One region of the Limnobaculum xujianqingii genome, then DNA from elsewhere that is predicted to be linked to it. Evidence: predicted binding sites of a transcription regulator. Region 1 holds the regulator's gene; each other region holds the start of a gene.
What was found. The regulator Fur, encoded in region 1, represses iron uptake genes when iron is present. The targets are predictions, from matches to a motif close to ATAATAATGAGAACNACTATCAA.

Region 1 (4,219 bases):
GTTGGTGAAACCACTATCGTATCGCGTGCAGGTGGTGCCCCTACTCTGGCGGTAGGTATGGCACACATTCTGAGTCAGTTGACTGGCCCAACCATGATGGCTTTCTGGTATCACTTTGCCATCCTGTTTGAAGCACTGTTCATTCTGACTGCGGTTGACGCCGGTACCCGTGCTGGTCGTTTTATGCTGCAAGACTTAATGGGCACTTTTGTTCCATCCATGAAGCGTACCGACTCTTTTGTTGCCAACATCACAGCAACGGGCTTATGTGTGGCTGCATGGGGTTACTTCCTGTACCAAGGCGTGGTTGACCCATTGGGTGGTATCAATACCCTATGGCCTCTGTTTGGTATTGCTAACCAAATGCTGGCAGCCATTGCACTTACCCTGTGTGCGGTTGTGCTGTTCAAAATGAAGCGCGAAAGATACGCCTGGGTTGCTGTTGTACCAACCATCTTCCTGCTGGTTTGTACTCTGACTGCCGGCTGGCAAAAAGTGTTTGATGATAACCCACGCGTTGGCTTCCTGGCTCTGGCTAAGAAGTACCAAGCCTCACTGGATCAGGGACAGATTTTGGCTCCGGCTAAGTCTCTGGATCAAATGAGCGCACTGATATTTAACAACCAGCTGGACGCAGGTCTGACTATACTGTTTATGTTAGTCATGATCAGTGTGGTGGTGTTTGGTTTACGTACTGCGTTTAAAGCACGTTCTAATCCGGCACCAACAGCGAACGAGGTTCCTTATGAGCCTATGCCTGCATCGGCAACGGTTAAGTAATCCTGTTGTTAGATAGACATTAATAGTAAAAAGATGGCAGTATCGGGTTATTGAATCGCTTGTTACTGCCATCCTGATTAAGGGAAGTCACTTATGTTTGAAGATTTAGCAAAAGTCGGTCGCTATCTTGGTCAGGCGGCTCGTTTGATGGTTGGCGTCCCTGACTATGATAACTATGTTCAGCATATGCGCATCACTCATCCGGATCAGGAAGCGATGACTTATGAAGAATTCTTTCGTGAGCGTCAGCAGGCTCGCTACGGCAGCGGTAATGGCTCTTGCTGCTAGGCATTAATTTTTTTGTGACACACCAGATATTTTACCAACGCAATAATGCGTATGGTTAAAGTAAAAAAGGCAACATGTTATGACCACCCCACTTCAGTTACCGGTGACAGTATTAACCGGCTTTCTCGGCTCAGGCAAAACTACTCTGATTAACCATTTGTTAGAAAACTATCCCGGTGAACGGATCGCTATCATTGAAAATGAATTTGGCGCTGTTGGCGTAGATGGTGGACTATTGGGACAGCACAGCGGTATTGAGGTTATTGAATTAACCAATGGCTGCGTGTGTTGTAGCGTTCGCGGAGAACTGACTGAAGCCTTAAAGAACCTTTTGGAGCAGCGGGATGCGGGTCAGCTTAATTTTGATCGGTTGCTGCTAGAAACCACTGGATTAGCCGACCCGGCTCCAGTGATACAAACTTTCTTTGTTGATGATATTTTACGTGAGCGTTTGCAGTTAGACGCCATTATTACTTTAGTCGACAGTGAACATGCTCAGAAACAGCTCACTGAACATCGGGTTGCGGTTTCTCAAGTTGGTTTTGCTGACAGACTTATTTTAACCAAATTAGATCGCATCGATAGCGATGCAAAAACACTGTTGTTAGAGCGTTTACGTAACATTAACGCCAAGGCTCTGGTGTGTGAGGCCCGGCACGGCAAGCTGGAGAAAGCTGCATGGATTGGCATTCAGGCATTTAATATGGATGACTCTTTTGATCTTAATGGAACTTTTGTTGCTTCCACTGCACCTTCTCAGGCGCCAACAAACTTCCGCCCTTTAAATCAAACATCCAAACCCCTTGCCCGTTCATGGAATGATGATATTACTTCCCAAGTTTTTGAAACCGGAGAGGTTGATATCAAGCTGATTGGCGCATTTATGGAAACTGCCATCGAAAAATATGGCAATGACATGCTACGCTATAAAGGTATTCTGGCAATCGAGGGTGAACCTCGTCGCCTGATTGTACAAGGTGTTCATAAAGTTGTTGGTTTCGATTATGGAACCGAATGGACTGCGGAAGAATCCCGTAAGACGCTATTAGTTATTATTGGGCGTAATTTACCGGTTGAGACATTAAGAAATGAATTTTTAGCCACGGCTGTTTCAAATGCCGTTAACTAATAACATATCGGATAACGGTTGAATATCGCCAGAATTATGATTCTGCCTATCGATTCTATCGAATTTGAACTGACTCCCTAAGGTTTTCATTTCATATGTCTGGCTCTATAATGGTATATTATAATTATGTTAATCATTCGCTAGCGATTCATGGCGCCCCGAATTTAGGAACACATCTGCATGACTGATAATAATATCGCACTGAAGAAGGCTGGACTGAAAGTTACGCTCCCACGGCTTAAAATTCTGGAAATACTTCAGGAGCCTGATAACCATCACGTTAGCGCGGAAGATTTATATAAAAGACTGATTGATATGGGCGAAGAAATTGGACTGGCTACCGTATATCGCGTGCTAAACCAATTTGATGACGCAGGTATTGTAACCCGCCATAGTTTTGAAGGCGGTAAATCAGTATTTGAATTGACGCAAAAACATCATCACGACCACTTAATCTGTTTGGATTGTGGACGCGTAATTGAATTTAGCGATGAGTTTATTGAACAACGTCAGCGTGAAATTTCAGAAAGATACAATATTAAGTTAACCAACCATAGCTTGTACCTGTATGGAAAATGTAGCTCTGGCGATTGCCGTAAAGATGAAACGCTACACGACCCTAAATAAGCGACTATCATAGCTTAAGGTTTGAATATGCCAGCAACTAATCATTGCTGGCTTTATTTTTGGCTAAATGCCCCACAGTCATTACACTTTATTCCGTGTTGATACTTAAACAACGGAAATCCTAACAAAATAAATACCACAAATGCCGGCCTCTTACCTTTAGTAAAAGGAACTACATTATTGCTACCGCAATAAGCACAGCACCACTGTGAACGCTCTGCTTCATCTTCCCCGGCCTCTTCAATCACCGCCTGAGAAAAGTCCTGACCAAGTATCTTTTCAGCTTCCTGCACGTTATCTCTGTCAACCATCAGCCTCACGCCGCCTAAAGCATTAGAGTAAAGCCAGTTGGTATTGATGGTATGTACATCGGCTATATAAGCACTAATTCCCGCTGACTCCAGATTGCTTTTTGCTATTTGGGCTTCAAGGGGATAAGAGTAGCGAGCAACCACAACCAGTTGTCCCATAATATCTCCGTATAAAACATATCCATTTGGAGTTTAAAAAGCCTGTCAAATTTCTCTGACAGGCTTTTTGATATTAACCGTTTTTAATCAAGGCTAAAAATTAGCTTACCTGAGCAGCCCAGGTATCACGCAGACCGACGGTCCGGTTAAACACTAAATGCTCTGGTGATGAGTGGCGGCTGTCTGCACAAAAGTAGCCTTCACGCTCAAACTGATAAGCGAACTCAGGTTTAGCCTGCGCCAGACTTGGTTCGACAAAACCGTGCACTACTTTCAGTGATTCAGGATTAATGGTTGATAAGAAATCCTCAGCAGCTCCCGGGTTAGGCACGTTAAACAGGCATTCATATAACCGAAATTCTGCCGGTAATGCATGAGATGCAGATACCCAATGAATAACGCCTTTTACTTTGCGCCCGTCAGCCGGATCCTTACCCAGCGTTTCACTATCATACTGGCAATAAATAGTCGTGATATTGCCCTGGTCGTCTTTTTCTACCCGTTCAGCTTTAATAACATAAGCATTGCGCAGGCGAACTTCTTTACCTAACACCAGGCGCTTATACTGTTTGTTAGCTTCTTCACGGAAATCAGCACGGTCAATATAGATCTCGCTGCTAAATGGTACGGCACGGGTTCCCATTTCTGGTTTATTCGGGTGTGCGCCTACCGTCAGCATCTCTTCATGGCCTTGTGGAAGATTCTCAATCACCACTTTAACCGGATCGATAACCGCCATCGCTCTTGGGGCATTTTCGTTCAGATCTTCACGAATACAGGTTTCTAACGCTACCATTTCCACGTTATTGTCTTGCTTGGTCACACCGATACGGCGACAAAACTCACGAATAGAAGCGGCGCTATATCCACGGCGACGCAGACCAGAAATAGTCGGCATACGCGGGTCGTCCCAACCTTCCACAAC
Region 2 (4,219 bases), on a different contig from region 1:
CGTGGTACGGTGTTATAGCTAACATCGCCAGGGTAACCAATAGCGATAATTAACGGAGCGGGACCATTATCAGGATGGTAACTGTTTACCGCCAGCGGGAACTGACCATTGCCATCCAGCATATATAACACTGGATAACCGGAAGTGGGCGGTGGCGTATTGGGAACGGCAATATAGATTCGATAACTGCGTTGCTCATCGGCATTCATATCATATTGTTGAATTTGGAAGTGCTGATAGGCTGTTTTATCAATAGGAGGAATGGTCTGCTGTGGTTTGGCGCTAAGGGCGGTGGAAAACAGCAGCATGGAGAACAGCGCGATTAATTTAGACATGGGGACACCATTGCTTATAAATTACCGGGCGGAGCCAGAATAGTGACTCCGCCATGCAGTATCAGAACTTCACGTTAATACCGGCCCAATAGCGGCGGCCATCTTCAACGATCCAGTTCCCGCCGTTAGTATTGATATCATCACCAGTTTCATCCGTAATGTTCAGCACTGCCAGGTTTAACTGGGTATTTTTGTTAATTTGATAACTACCGCCCACATCAACAGTGGTGAAACCATCACGATAGCGAGGGCCGGTATAACTGTTACGTTGTGCTGCCCATACTTGTTTACCGGTATAGGTTACGCGGGTATAGGTTTCCAGATCGTCATTAACCGTCCAGGTTAACTTAGCATTAGCACTGTGCTTAGGCGTTTGTGCTAGCGGTTGTCCCTTTAGTGATTCACCAGAAGTGAAGAATTCATCATCACTTTTGCGTTTGGAGTCCAGATAGGTATAGTTCAAACCCAGAATCCAATTGGTCACCAGTGGGATGGTGGTCGCGGCTTCTACGCCCTTGATATTTGCTTTACCAACGTTGTCATAAGTGTACAGATTTAAACCGGTAATCGGGTCTTTGCCGCCGGTACTGTAGCTGGTGAGCTTATTTTTAAAGTCGGTATTAAACAGTGTCAGGGCAGCGTTGAAACCAGACTCATGGTCGTAAGCAATGCCGATCTCCTGGTTTACACTGGTTTCAGGCTTAAGGTCAGGATTGCCATACATAATGCCGGCACCACCCTGAGTGGCGGTACCATAATCAGGACTGATTTCACGTAAGGTTGGTGCACGGAAAGCTTTTGCTACACCACCTTTCAGCGTAATTTCATCTGTCAGGTGATAGACCAGATAGCCACGTGGGTTCCAGTAATCGCCGTAGGTTTCATGGTCGTCTAAGCGTACGCCGCCGGTAAAGGTTAAATCATCCAGCAGGGCGATCTCATCCTCAATAAACACCGATTTCTGCCAGGCAGTAATGTCTGTTTTCTCTGCGGTTGTTCTGCCGGTGGTTGAGTCATCATTTAACTCAGAATACTGATACTGACCACCAATGGTGACCATGTTGGATGGTAAAGGAAGGGTTAACTTAGCATCCACTACGGTATTGGTGATTTCTGGTTTTCTGTCGCTATAACCACCGTTCCAGGAGCCGGTAGAACTGTCCAAAGTATGTGTTTCGGTGCTGCGTTTAGTTTTTTCCTGATACACGCTAATGTCGGAAAAACCAAAATCCCACTGTCCGGTATGCGTCAGCGCCCAGTGGTTACGTTCATTATTGATATTTGTTTTGGGATTAGGCTGTTTAAGTGAGCCGCGAACCGTATAGGCTTCAATGGATTTTCCTGGCGTTGACTCGCGTTTTTGTATCGCGCGACCACCTTCTAAAATGATTTGTTGAGTATCCGTAGGCGTAAAGCTCAGTTTGGCGGTAACACCTTTATTATCGTTTTCGTTGTATCCTTCAATAATGTCATCTTCTGGTCGGTAATTACCGTAGCCATATAGCTGGAATCCAACGCGATTCTCAACTAACGGACCAGACAGGTAGAAGTTACCCGCATAGATATTCCCGGAGTCGGAGTTTTCCTGCAACGTAGCATCCATACTCACAGCACCATTCCAATCGCTGCCGACTTTGCGAGTGATGATGTTGATTACGCCGCCCATGGCATCAGAACCATATAGTGAAGACATCGGGCCGCGAATTACTTCAATGCGCTCAATGGCTTCCATGGGTGGAATAAAGCCTGATTCAAAGCCGCCGTTACCGTTAGGACGTGACTCACGGCTATTTTGACGTTTACCGTCAACCAGAATTAGAGTGTAGTCACCGGGTAAGCCTCGAATAGAGATATCCTGACTATTGGTACCACTACCGGTGATGCTGACGCCTTCAACATCTTTTACCGCATCTCCCAAATTATGGAAGGGCTTTTTCTCCAGTTGCTCGCGTGTAACTACGCTAATACTGGCTGGTGCATTACGTAGTACCTGTTGGAACCCCGATGCGGTAACAACCATGGTTTCTTCACTTTCTGCCGCCATTGCGGGAAGAGTGAAGCTACTGATAATGGCCAGACAGAGTGTGTTTAACGATCTGGTTTTCATTGTGTATCCCTGAGTATGATAATAAAAACAAAAGACTGTGCTCCGAGGTGGATGCCGAATCTTTAATATTGGTTTTAAATGCCGGGCAAACAGGCGTTGCATATGCTACTACATGAAAATACGAATGATAATAATTATTATTAATATTGTTGATGTGGACTGATTTTGAAATCAGTGGTAAGCAGGGGGAATAAAGCTATAGAAGAGAATTTACAGTGACATTGTCACATCATTAACGATTATTGATTAAAAACAGATAGTCGAAGGAAACAGTAAGCCGTCCAATAACGGCCTACTGTAGCGAGTTGCTTTATCCTAAAGCAACTTTAATACCTAAACCAATCAGTACTACGCCAAGCACTTTATCCACCATGCTTTGAACTTTTGCCAGTCCACGACGAACCGGGGCACTTTGAATCAGAACAATTAACAGTGGCCACCAGATAACGGCCAGGATCCAGATAATAAAGGCGTACCATAATTTCTCGCCGGTGCTGGAATCAATGCTGAGTACTTGAGTAAAAACGGAAAGAAAAAACAGTGTGGCTTTGGGATTCAGTAAATTACACAGGTATCCCTGAATGAAGGCATTTTTATAGCTGGTTTGTTGGCGATCAAGGTTTGTAATATCCATTTTGCTACCACCGCGAGATAGCAGAGCCTGAATACCAATCCAGATTAGATAGAGTGCGCCAGCATACTTTAACAGATTAAACAGCCAGGGCGTTGCGGTAATGACGACCGCTAAACCTGCGACACAATATGACATATGGGTAGCAACACCAAGAATAACGCCGAGCGCAGTTACCATGGCAACAGAACGACGATAACGGGCCGCATTCTTAATTACCAGAAAAAAATCGGGTCCCGGTGATAGCATGCCAAGGGTGGCGATAGTGGCAACAAAAAGAGAGGTTTCCAGCATTGAAACTCCGACATATATCCATAGTTACAGGCTTTATGCTTTGATAATGTCAGAGCTGAATAAAAATACAAAGCGGTAAATGATATGTGGCCTGAAAAATCAGATAACTCAGCTCGTTGGCTAAAAAAAAGCCTGACAGGATAATCAGGCTAAAGGTAAGGATATCAGGAAATGGAAGAAGGCATTTTTCTGCTAAACGGGTTGTTACTTAATCTTTTTAATTTGCTTCACATCAAGCTCAATAGAGTTCCAGTCTTTATCGATCTCACCCTGTAGTTCTACAGTATCAGTCGGAGAGATAGTCAGACCATTCCAGCGTTTGTGGTCAATATCAACATTAATAGTGCCGGTTTTATCGCGGAATACATACAACTCTTTACCGATTTGCTGTTCGATATTTCCCTGCAGGGTAACCCAGGTATCATCACTCATGGTTAAGGCTTTCTCAACCGTCATGGTGCCTGCATTAGGGCCTGAAAATCCGCCACCTTGTTGAGTTGGTGCGGTAGTCGTTGCTCCGGGGCCACTAAATCCACCATTTGAAGCGCTATTTTGAGCAAAAGCAGGAGCGCTGGCTAATGCGGCAACTAAAGCTAACATCGTTAATTTTTTCATGTTTTATTCCCTCAATGACAGGTGATCTACTCTTTTCGCTAACTATTAAATCACTAAGTTCTTAACAGGATCTTAATAGAATGAAAATAAAAAATATATTTGCGTAACGGGCTTTCGGCAATAGCCAGACTGGAGTTTATCCTGTAAAAATGGGCCGTTAATTAATGGGAGTAGATTATGCGTATCTTGCTAATTGAAGATGATCGGCTGATTGGTGACGGAGTCAAGTCCGGATTG
Region 3 (4,219 bases), on a different contig from region 1:
TAAACCGGCGTTATTAGCCGTTTTACTCAATAAGAAGGTAAATACTATGAGAATCGTTGATCTGATTGCCAAAAAACGCGACGGCAAAGAGCTCTCCGCACAAGAAATCGAATTCTTCGTCAAAGGCTATACCGATGGCTCCATCCCTGACTATCAGGCCAGCGCTATGATGATGGCAATTTACTTTCAGGATATGACCGATCGCGAGTGCGCAGACCTGACGATGGCTATGGTGAACTCCGGTGATACCATTGATTTATCGGCAATTGACGGTATCAAAGTGGATAAGCACTCCACCGGTGGCGTTGGTGATACCACTACGCTGGTGCTGGCTCCATTAGTTGCTGCTCTTGATATTCCGGTGGCGAAGATGTCGGGCCGTGGTCTGGGGCACACCGGCGGTACACTGGACAAGCTGGAGTCAGTAAAAGGCTTCCATATTGAGATCAATAAAGACCAATTTATCGACTTAGTGAATCGCCACAAAGTGGCCGTTATTGGTCAGTCGGGCAATTTAACCCCGGCGGATAAAAAGATGTACGCCCTGCGGGACGTTACCGGCACCGTTAACTCTATTCCACTTATCGCCAGCTCCATTATGAGCAAGAAGATTGCCGCAGGTTCCGACGCCATTGTGCTAGATGTTAAAACCGGCGCTGGCGCATTTATGAAAACCGATGAAGATGCCATTGCGTTAGCCAAATCGATGGTGCGTATTGGTAACAATGTGGGTCGACATACCATGGCGGTAATTTCTGATATGTCGCAACCTCTGGGCTTCGCCATTGGTAATGCACTGGAAATGCAGGAAGCCATTGATACTTTGCGAGGTAAAGGTCCGGCAGACTTGACTGAACTAACATTGGTATTGGGCAGCCAGATGGTGATGTTAGCTAAAAAGGCCAAAACTCTGGAAGAAGCACGCCAGATGCTGCTTGAAGTGATTAACAACGGTAAGGCGCTGGAGAAATTCAAAGAGTTTTTAGCCAATCAGGGCGGTGATGCGTCGGTTGTCGATCATCCGGAGAGATTGCCTCAGGCGAAATTCAAAATTGAAGTACCGGCCAAAACGGCTGGCGTGGTGGCAAACATTATCGCAGATGAAATTGGCGTTGCCGCCATGCTGCTGGGAGCAGGTCGAGCCACCAAAGAAGATGATATCGATTTAGCCGTTGGGCTGATGTTGCATAAAAAAGTCGGTGATAGCGTGCAGACAGGTGATTCACTGGTCACCATTTATGCCAATCGGGAAGAGGTTTCCAGCGTGATGGACAAGATCTATAACAGCATAGAGATAGCCAAACACGGGCAGGCACCGAAACTGATTCATACGGTTATTACCCAGTAATCCATCGGGTAACCTGCCATCTTTTTATCACAAGGAAATTACCATGACTGATAATGAACTGATTGAACAAGCGAAAAAAGCCCGCCAATCCTCCTACAGTCCCTATTCTAATTTCGCCGTTGGCGCAGCATTACTGGCGGATAATAATCAGGTTTTCCTCGGCTGCAACGTTGAGAATGCTTCCTATGGCCTGACCAACTGCGCAGAAAGAACCGCCATATTCAAAGCAGTATCGGAAGGTCAACGCCAGTTCAAAAAACTGGTGATTATCGGCGATACCGAAGGCCCAATCTCCCCGTGTGGCGCCTGTCGTCAGGTGATTAACGAATTCTGCGCTCCGGATATGCCGGTTTTGATGGTGAACATGAAGGGTGAGGTAAAACATACGTCGATTGCTGAGTTATTGCCATATTCATTTGGGCCAGCAGACCTAAGTTAAGACAAAGCCCTTAGCAGTTGACCTTATCTTTTGGTCTTTTGGTCTTTTGGTCTTTTGGTCTTTTGGTCTTTTGGTCTTTTGGTCTTTTGGTCTTTTGGTCTTTTAATAGAGCACTGGAATTCAGCTGACGACTGAGAGAGGCCAGCACAATCCGCAGGGATGCGGATTGAGGCGCAGCGACGTCGGGAGCGGCTCTGCGCCGGTGCGTTAAGGCCGAACGAAGGAGGAAGGAAGTCGCCTAAGCGACCTGGATTCGGGTGCGAAGGCGCGGGGGTGCAGGGGGCGTTCGCCTTTTAACGCCCCCTGCTCGGCCACTCGCACATCTGCCTATTCATCCACGATACTCTTAGTGGACGAAACTTACCCCAGACAGAATCACCTATCACACCAATAGAAAATAACCCTACAAACGATAATGATTATCAATTCATATTCAGTGCTATACTGATAACCCAGCACGAAATTGAAATGAGCTGTCTTATAAACAGCATAAACCACCTTTGAGGAGTGATACGATGAGTTATACCCTTCCTGCCCTGCCTTATGCTTACGATGCTCTGGAACCTCACTTTGATAAACAAACCATGGAAATCCACCACAGTAAGCATCATCAGGCTTATGTAAACAATGCGAATGCTGCACTGGAAACGCTGTCTGACGATCTGAAAAAACTGTCGGCAGAAGAGCTGATCGCTCAGTTAGATAAAGTGCCTGCAGAGAAACGCACCGTATTAAGAAACAACGCGGGCGGTCACGCTAACCATAGCCTGTTCTGGAAAGGCCTGAAAAAAGGCACCACTCTGCAGGGCGATCTGAAAGCGGCAATCGAACGTGATTTTGGTAGCGTTGATAGCTTTAAAGAGAAGTTTGAGCAAGCTGCCGCTACCCGCTTTGGTTCTGGTTGGGCCTGGCTGGTATTAAAAGATGGCAAACTGGCCGTGGTTTCTACCGCCAATCAGGATAGTCCTCTGATGGGTGAAAGCGTATCCGGCGCATCAGGCTTCCCGATTGTAGGTCTGGACGTTTGGGAACATGCTTACTATCTGAAATTCCAAAACCGTCGTCCTGATTATATTAAAGAATTCTGGAACGTGGTGAACTGGGACGAAGCTGCCAAACGTTTTGCTGAAGCAAAATAATAAGCTGATGTTTTAAGTTTCATATAAATAATGGAGATGATAGTAGCTAACCTGCTATTGTCTCCTGAATAAACATTGTGTTATCCAGCTCTCAATCAGATTTCCTCTCCTGCGTCCTGAAAAGATAAATGTTCTTTCAATAAAAAAGTGATTTTTCGCTATGAAAAATTATTTTCCCTACAGAGCATTTCCTTCGCCAGCTATCACCTTCATAAGCCGACGGTTTATCCATGTGATAAAAGTGGTCATTTGTAGTAGAATAGCGCCCTGATTTTATTCACATTCTATTTTTAGGGAAATTGACATGAATTCTATTCCAGCCTGCCCGGTCTGCTCATCAGAAAATACCTATCCGGACGGAGCCATGTTCATCTGCCCTGATTGTGCTCACGAGTGGAACCCTTCAGAGCCAGAGTCAGCAGATGGTGATGCAAGAGTGGTGAAAGACAGTAACGGTAACGTATTAGCTGACGGCGACTGCGTAACCCTGATTAAAGACCTGAAATTAAAAGGCTCTTCAACCGTACTGAAAGTGGGTAGCAAGTCCAAACCTATTCGTCTGGTTGACGGTGACCATGAAATCGACTGCAAAATCGATAACACCAGCATTATGCTAAAAGCCTGCTTCGTTAAGAAAGTCTAAACAGATAAGCAGCAATGAAAGCCACCGCTTTTTCTGAAAGCCGTGGCTTTATTTTTTCTTTCTCTCACCAACGTTAGCCGCACTGTCCCTAAATCAAAAACTGGATATGACCTGTAACAGTCAGTATGCTGAAATGAAATAGTCACTCAGTAATACCGGCGGTTACCATGCACTCTCCCCCTCGTCTATATTGGCAAAATTAAACCCTATTATGACCACTCTCCCAGCGCCATCGATAAGCGTGCGGTTGATGGTGAGCTGATACTCACTCCACTGGGTTTTGAAGGCGACCAGCAGGCAGACCCCCGTCATCACGGTGGTGCCGATCGCGCTTTGTGTCACTATCCACGAGAACATTACGATTACTGGAAGCAACGTTTCCCTGAGCAGGCGGATCAATTTACCGCCCCGCTGTTTGGAGAGAATCTCTCTACCCAAAATCTGACCGAGGAAACGGTTTTTATCGGCGATATATTCCGTTGGGGGCAAGCATTAATTCAGGTTACTCAACCCCGCTCTCCTTGTTATAAACTGAATTATCACTGTGCGATTAATGGATTCGCCCGCATCATGCAGGACAGCGGTCGCTGCGGTTGGCTCTATCGTGTAGTTTCAGCCGGTAAGGTCAATCCCGGCCAACCGCTGGAGCT
Region 4 (4,219 bases), on a different contig from region 1:
ATATACCATGTGGCCTGGTCCTTATGGTGATTTTGGCTCTAAAAAGTATCTGGTCTCCAGCCTTGATCAAAGCCTGAAGCGTATGGGGCTCGACTATGTTGATATTTTTTATCACCACCGTCCTGACCCTGATACGCCGCTGGAAGAAACCATGTCAGCACTCGACTTAATTGTTCGTCAGGGTAAGGCGCTGTACGTTGGACTTTCCAACTATCCGGCGGATAAAGCCAAAGAGGCTATTCGTATTCTGAATACACTGGGAACACCTTGTCTTATCCATCAACCCAAGTACTCAATGTTTGAACGCTGGATTGAAAATGGATTACAGGATGTTTTACAAGAAGAAGGTGTTGGTTCAATTGCCTTCTCACCACTGGCAGGAGGCCTGTTAACCGATCGCTATCTGTCGGGTATTCCGGAAGGTTCTCGTATCGCCAGTGACAGTCCTTTCCTCACCAGCGATCAGTTAACAGAAGCTCGGGTAACTCAAATTCGTCAGTTGAATGAAATCGCTCAGCGTCGTGGACAAAAACTGGTTCAAATGGCTCTGGCATGGGTGTTACGGGAAGGAAGAGTAACTTCTGCGTTAATTGGTGCCAGTAAAGTCAGCCAAATCGAAGATGCAGTGGCTGCATTGAATAACCTGACGTTTAGCCAACAGGAACTCAATGAGATAGAAACTATTCTGGCCAAATAAGATTGTTAGCTCAGATAACCGCTATTGGGTGCTTTTACCGTGGCGGTTATCGGCTATAAGAAGAAACTGATTAACAAATAGATATTCAAGCTGACGACCAGTCCGACAATTGCCCGACCAATATTTTGCATCAATGTACTATTAACCAAATCACCCATAAGTTCTCGATTCCCGGTAAAACTCAATAATGGAATCAGCGCCAGAGCAATACCAAAGCTGAGAAATACCTGGCTAACAATTAGTATACGGGTCGCATCCATACCGCTCATAATCACAACAAACGATGGCAGCATCGTCACTGCGCGGCGCAGCCAAAGCGGTATCCTGAAGTGAATAAAACCCTGCATAACAACCTGTCCGGCCATAGTTCCGACAACGGTAGAAGACAGCCCAGCGGCCACCAGACTAAGGCCAAAAGTCACTGCAGCAAACTTACCCAGCAGAGGTTCTAATGTGACATAAGCCTGATCAAGTTCAGTAATTCCCGTTTGTCCATGAAAATGAAATACTGCTGCTGCCATTGCCATCATCGATAAGTTAACGAAACCAGCAATAGTCATCGCCACGGCAACATCCCATTTTGTGGCGGAATAGCGCTCTTCCCGAGTGCCTTTAGAATTTTGCGTCAATGCAGAATGCAGATAAATGACATGCGGCATGATAGTCGCACCTAATACGCCCGCAGCCAGAAATACAGCCTCATTATTTGGTAATCCGGGTATTAGCATACCGGTGGTGAGTTCGGTAACATCAGGTGCCGAAAACACCAGCTCAATGATATAGGCTCCGGCAACAAACAACAGAAAAGCGCCAATTATCCGTTCTAAAGGTTTGTCCCCTTTACTCTGTAACATTAAGATTAGAAAGGTACAAATACCAGTTATCACTGCACCATTAAGCAAACTTACGCCCAGCAATAACTTAAACCCAATTGCCGCACCAATGAATTCAGCCAAATCTGTTGCTATTGCAACCAACTCAGCCTGAACCCAATAAAACCAGACAATTGGACGTGGAAATCGATCGCGAATATGTTCTGCCAGATTTTTATTAGTCGCAATTCCCAGCTTGGCAGAAAAAAGCTGTACTACCATTGCCATGATATTGGCCCAGACAACAACCCAAAGCAGCTGGTAGCCAAAAGCTGAACCAGCCTGAATGTTGGTCGCAAAGTTACCGGGATCGATATAGCCAATGGCTGCAATAAAAGCAGGTCCCATCAGAGCAAGCCTGATCTTTCTCGATACTTTACCTGATTGAACTATGGCACCTGAATCTGACATGGATATATTCTCCGAATCACCACACAATCAAATGATAATGATTCTCATTCAAATATCAACTTAATTACGCTTATCGTTCAGATAGGCGCAATTAAACAGCCAGATAATATTTCGCATCAAAAGCCGAAGTTGTATTACCTAAATCAACGTAAATATTACGGTCATTATAATACAGTAAACTACAGCCCACCTCATAAATACAACATTTAAGAAACCATTAGTAACAATAATGACATTAAGTAATAACAATCATGCATTAGGCTCAGGATAAAAGTACTAACGGTCATTTATATCCTATAGCAGTAAGAAAACCATTACTCATTCCATAAAAGAATAATATTAAAAATAGAGAATTAACCATTTGAATTAAATGAATATAAATAAGATGAGATCTCACCAACTTTCTTTAATCAAATCATCAAAATAATTATTTTTGATTAAATAAAGTGAATTGCCAATCAATGTCATATCCACTGACAATTAATCAGGAATATTCGCCTCTTCCAGACAATTTTTCACTTTACGTACGGTAATCAAAAAACTTATAGTCGAGAAACACTGATATTTAGTTGCTCATATTCCGAATAATGAAAAATTAACCATCAAAATTTGTTCAACCACAAATATGATGACAAATTAGTCTTAACCCCTTTAAACAGCGGACTGAATACTACTATGACACTCACTCCCGTAATAGCCATCCATGGCGGCGCTGGCGCTATCACCAGAACAGCAATGACCGCAGAAAAAGAGCAGGAATTTCGTCAGGCACTCTCTGAGATAGTAACCGCCGGTCAAACCATTCTTGCCGCCGGAGGCAGCGCTCTTGATGCAGTAACGGAAGCTGTGCGATTACTGGAAGAAAATCCTCTGTTCAATGCAGGAAAAGGCGCTGTTTTCACCCATGCAGGAACGAATGAGCTGGATGCATCAATTATGGATGGCGCCACGCTAAATGCTGGTGGCGTTGCCGGTGTGTCTCATATACGTAACCCAATTCTGGCGGCTCGAGCCGTAATGGAACATAGCAGCCACGTATTGTTTATTGGTGATGGCGCTGAAGCATTTGCCAAAACTCAGGGAATTGAATTTGTAGAGCCTGAATACTACTTCACTGAAGCCCGTTATGAGCAACTCCAACGCGCCCTAAGAGAACAAAGTGGTGCCGTACTGGATCACGATGGCGCTACTCAGGCAGCACAAAAGCCACAAAGTGAACCTATCGATCCAGATAAAAAATTCGGCACTGTAGGAGCGGTTGCTATCGATATCCATGGCAACCTGGCGGCAGCAACCTCTACCGGTGGCATGACCAATAAACAGGTTGGCAGAGTCGGTGATTCACCTCTTATCGGTGCTGGTTGTTATGCCAATAACAGCACTGTCGCAGTATCCACTACCGGCACCGGCGAAATGTTTATGAGAACCGTTGCTGCCTATGACGTTTCTGCCATGATGGAATACGCAGGAATGTCATTAGAACAAGCAACTAACAGAGTGGTCATGGAAAAATTGCCCGCAATCAATGGACGCGGCGGCTTAATTGCCATCGACTCAAAAGGAAACGTGGTTACTCCGTTTAATAGTGAAGGAATGTATCGAGGTATCGGTCGCGTGGGGCACGCGGTGTATGTGAATATTTATCGGGATTAGTGGGTGGTGTGGGGATTCGAACTACTTCTATTTTTTTATTAAAACGTAAAAAAGCCGACTTTACAGTCGGCTTTTTCGAATTTGGTGGAGCTAGGCGGGATCGAACCGCCGACCTCTTGCATGCCATGCAAGCGCTCTCCCAGCTGAGCTATAACCCCATATATATCATATGATGTGTATCTGGTAACATCATCAGGACGGGCGCATAATATGAAACATCGGGGAGGTCTGTCAACGGCTAATTTACAGAATCAGTCTGAATGCTGAAAAAGAGAACAAAGCTGTGAATTTATAGACAGAAAAATACAAAAAGTCAGGCCTTTTACAACCCGACTTTCGTTATCAATCCAATAAATTTTTAATAGGTTGATTATTGTTGAGCTTCACGCTCAGCAATAAATGCCAGTGCGCGATCAATACGGGCCAGACTGCGAGATTTTCCAACCGCATGAACAGTTGCATCAACTGCCGGAGACTGACCGCATCCGGTTACCGCAACACGCAACGGCATACCAACTTTACCCATCCCTACTTCCAGTTCAGTAGCAGTGCTTTCAATTGCATGATGCACATTTTCGACGGTCCA

Region 2: the regulator Fur is predicted to act here: its motif matches at 2,567-2,589, upstream of GOL65_RS03170 (TonB-dependent receptor domain-containing protein).
Region 3: the regulator Fur is predicted to act here: its motif matches at 2,191-2,213, upstream of sodA (superoxide dismutase [Mn]).
Region 4: the regulator Fur is predicted to act here: its motif matches at 2,012-2,034, upstream of GOL65_RS06985 (Nramp family divalent metal transporter).

Annotation. Positions count from the first base shown of each region.
Region 1 is NZ_JABMLK010000002.1:953,173-957,391, reverse strand. It holds gene GOL65_RS18390 (carbon starvation CstA family protein) at 1-780, shown strand, start outside; gene GOL65_RS18385 (YbdD/YjiX family protein) at 874-1,068, shown strand; gene GOL65_RS18380 (CobW family GTP-binding protein) at 1,148-2,197, shown strand; gene fur (ferric iron uptake transcriptional regulator) at 2,378-2,824, shown strand; gene GOL65_RS18370 (putative signal transducing protein) at 2,878-3,294, opposite strand; gene glnS (glutamine--tRNA ligase) at 3,395-4,219, opposite strand, start outside.
Region 2 is NZ_JABMLK010000001.1:720,318-724,536, reverse strand. It holds gene GOL65_RS03175 (alpha/beta hydrolase) at 1-335, opposite strand, end outside; gene GOL65_RS03170 (TonB-dependent receptor domain-containing protein) at 397-2,442, opposite strand; gene GOL65_RS03165 (LysE family translocator) at 2,753-3,367, opposite strand; gene GOL65_RS03160 (YgiW/YdeI family stress tolerance OB fold protein) at 3,572-3,982, opposite strand; gene qseB (quorum sensing response regulator transcription factor QseB) at 4,160-4,219, shown strand, end outside.
Region 3 is NZ_JABMLK010000001.1:2,892,595-2,896,813, forward strand. It holds gene GOL65_RS13360 (pyrimidine-nucleoside phosphorylase) at 47-1,348, shown strand; gene cdd (cytidine deaminase) at 1,392-1,787, shown strand; gene sodA (superoxide dismutase [Mn]) at 2,303-2,926, shown strand; gene GOL65_RS13375 (zinc ribbon domain-containing protein YjdM) at 3,231-3,569, shown strand; gene yiiM (6-hydroxyaminopurine reductase) at 3,759-4,219, shown strand, end outside.
Region 4 is NZ_JABMLK010000001.1:1,534,644-1,538,862, forward strand. It holds gene mgrA (L-glyceraldehyde 3-phosphate reductase) at 1-697, shown strand, start outside; gene GOL65_RS06985 (Nramp family divalent metal transporter) at 751-1,980, opposite strand; gene GOL65_RS06990 (isoaspartyl peptidase/L-asparaginase family protein) at 2,656-3,633, shown strand; tRNA gene GOL65_RS06995 (tRNA-Ala) at 3,716-3,791, opposite strand; gene gltX (glutamate--tRNA ligase) at 4,004-4,219, opposite strand, start outside.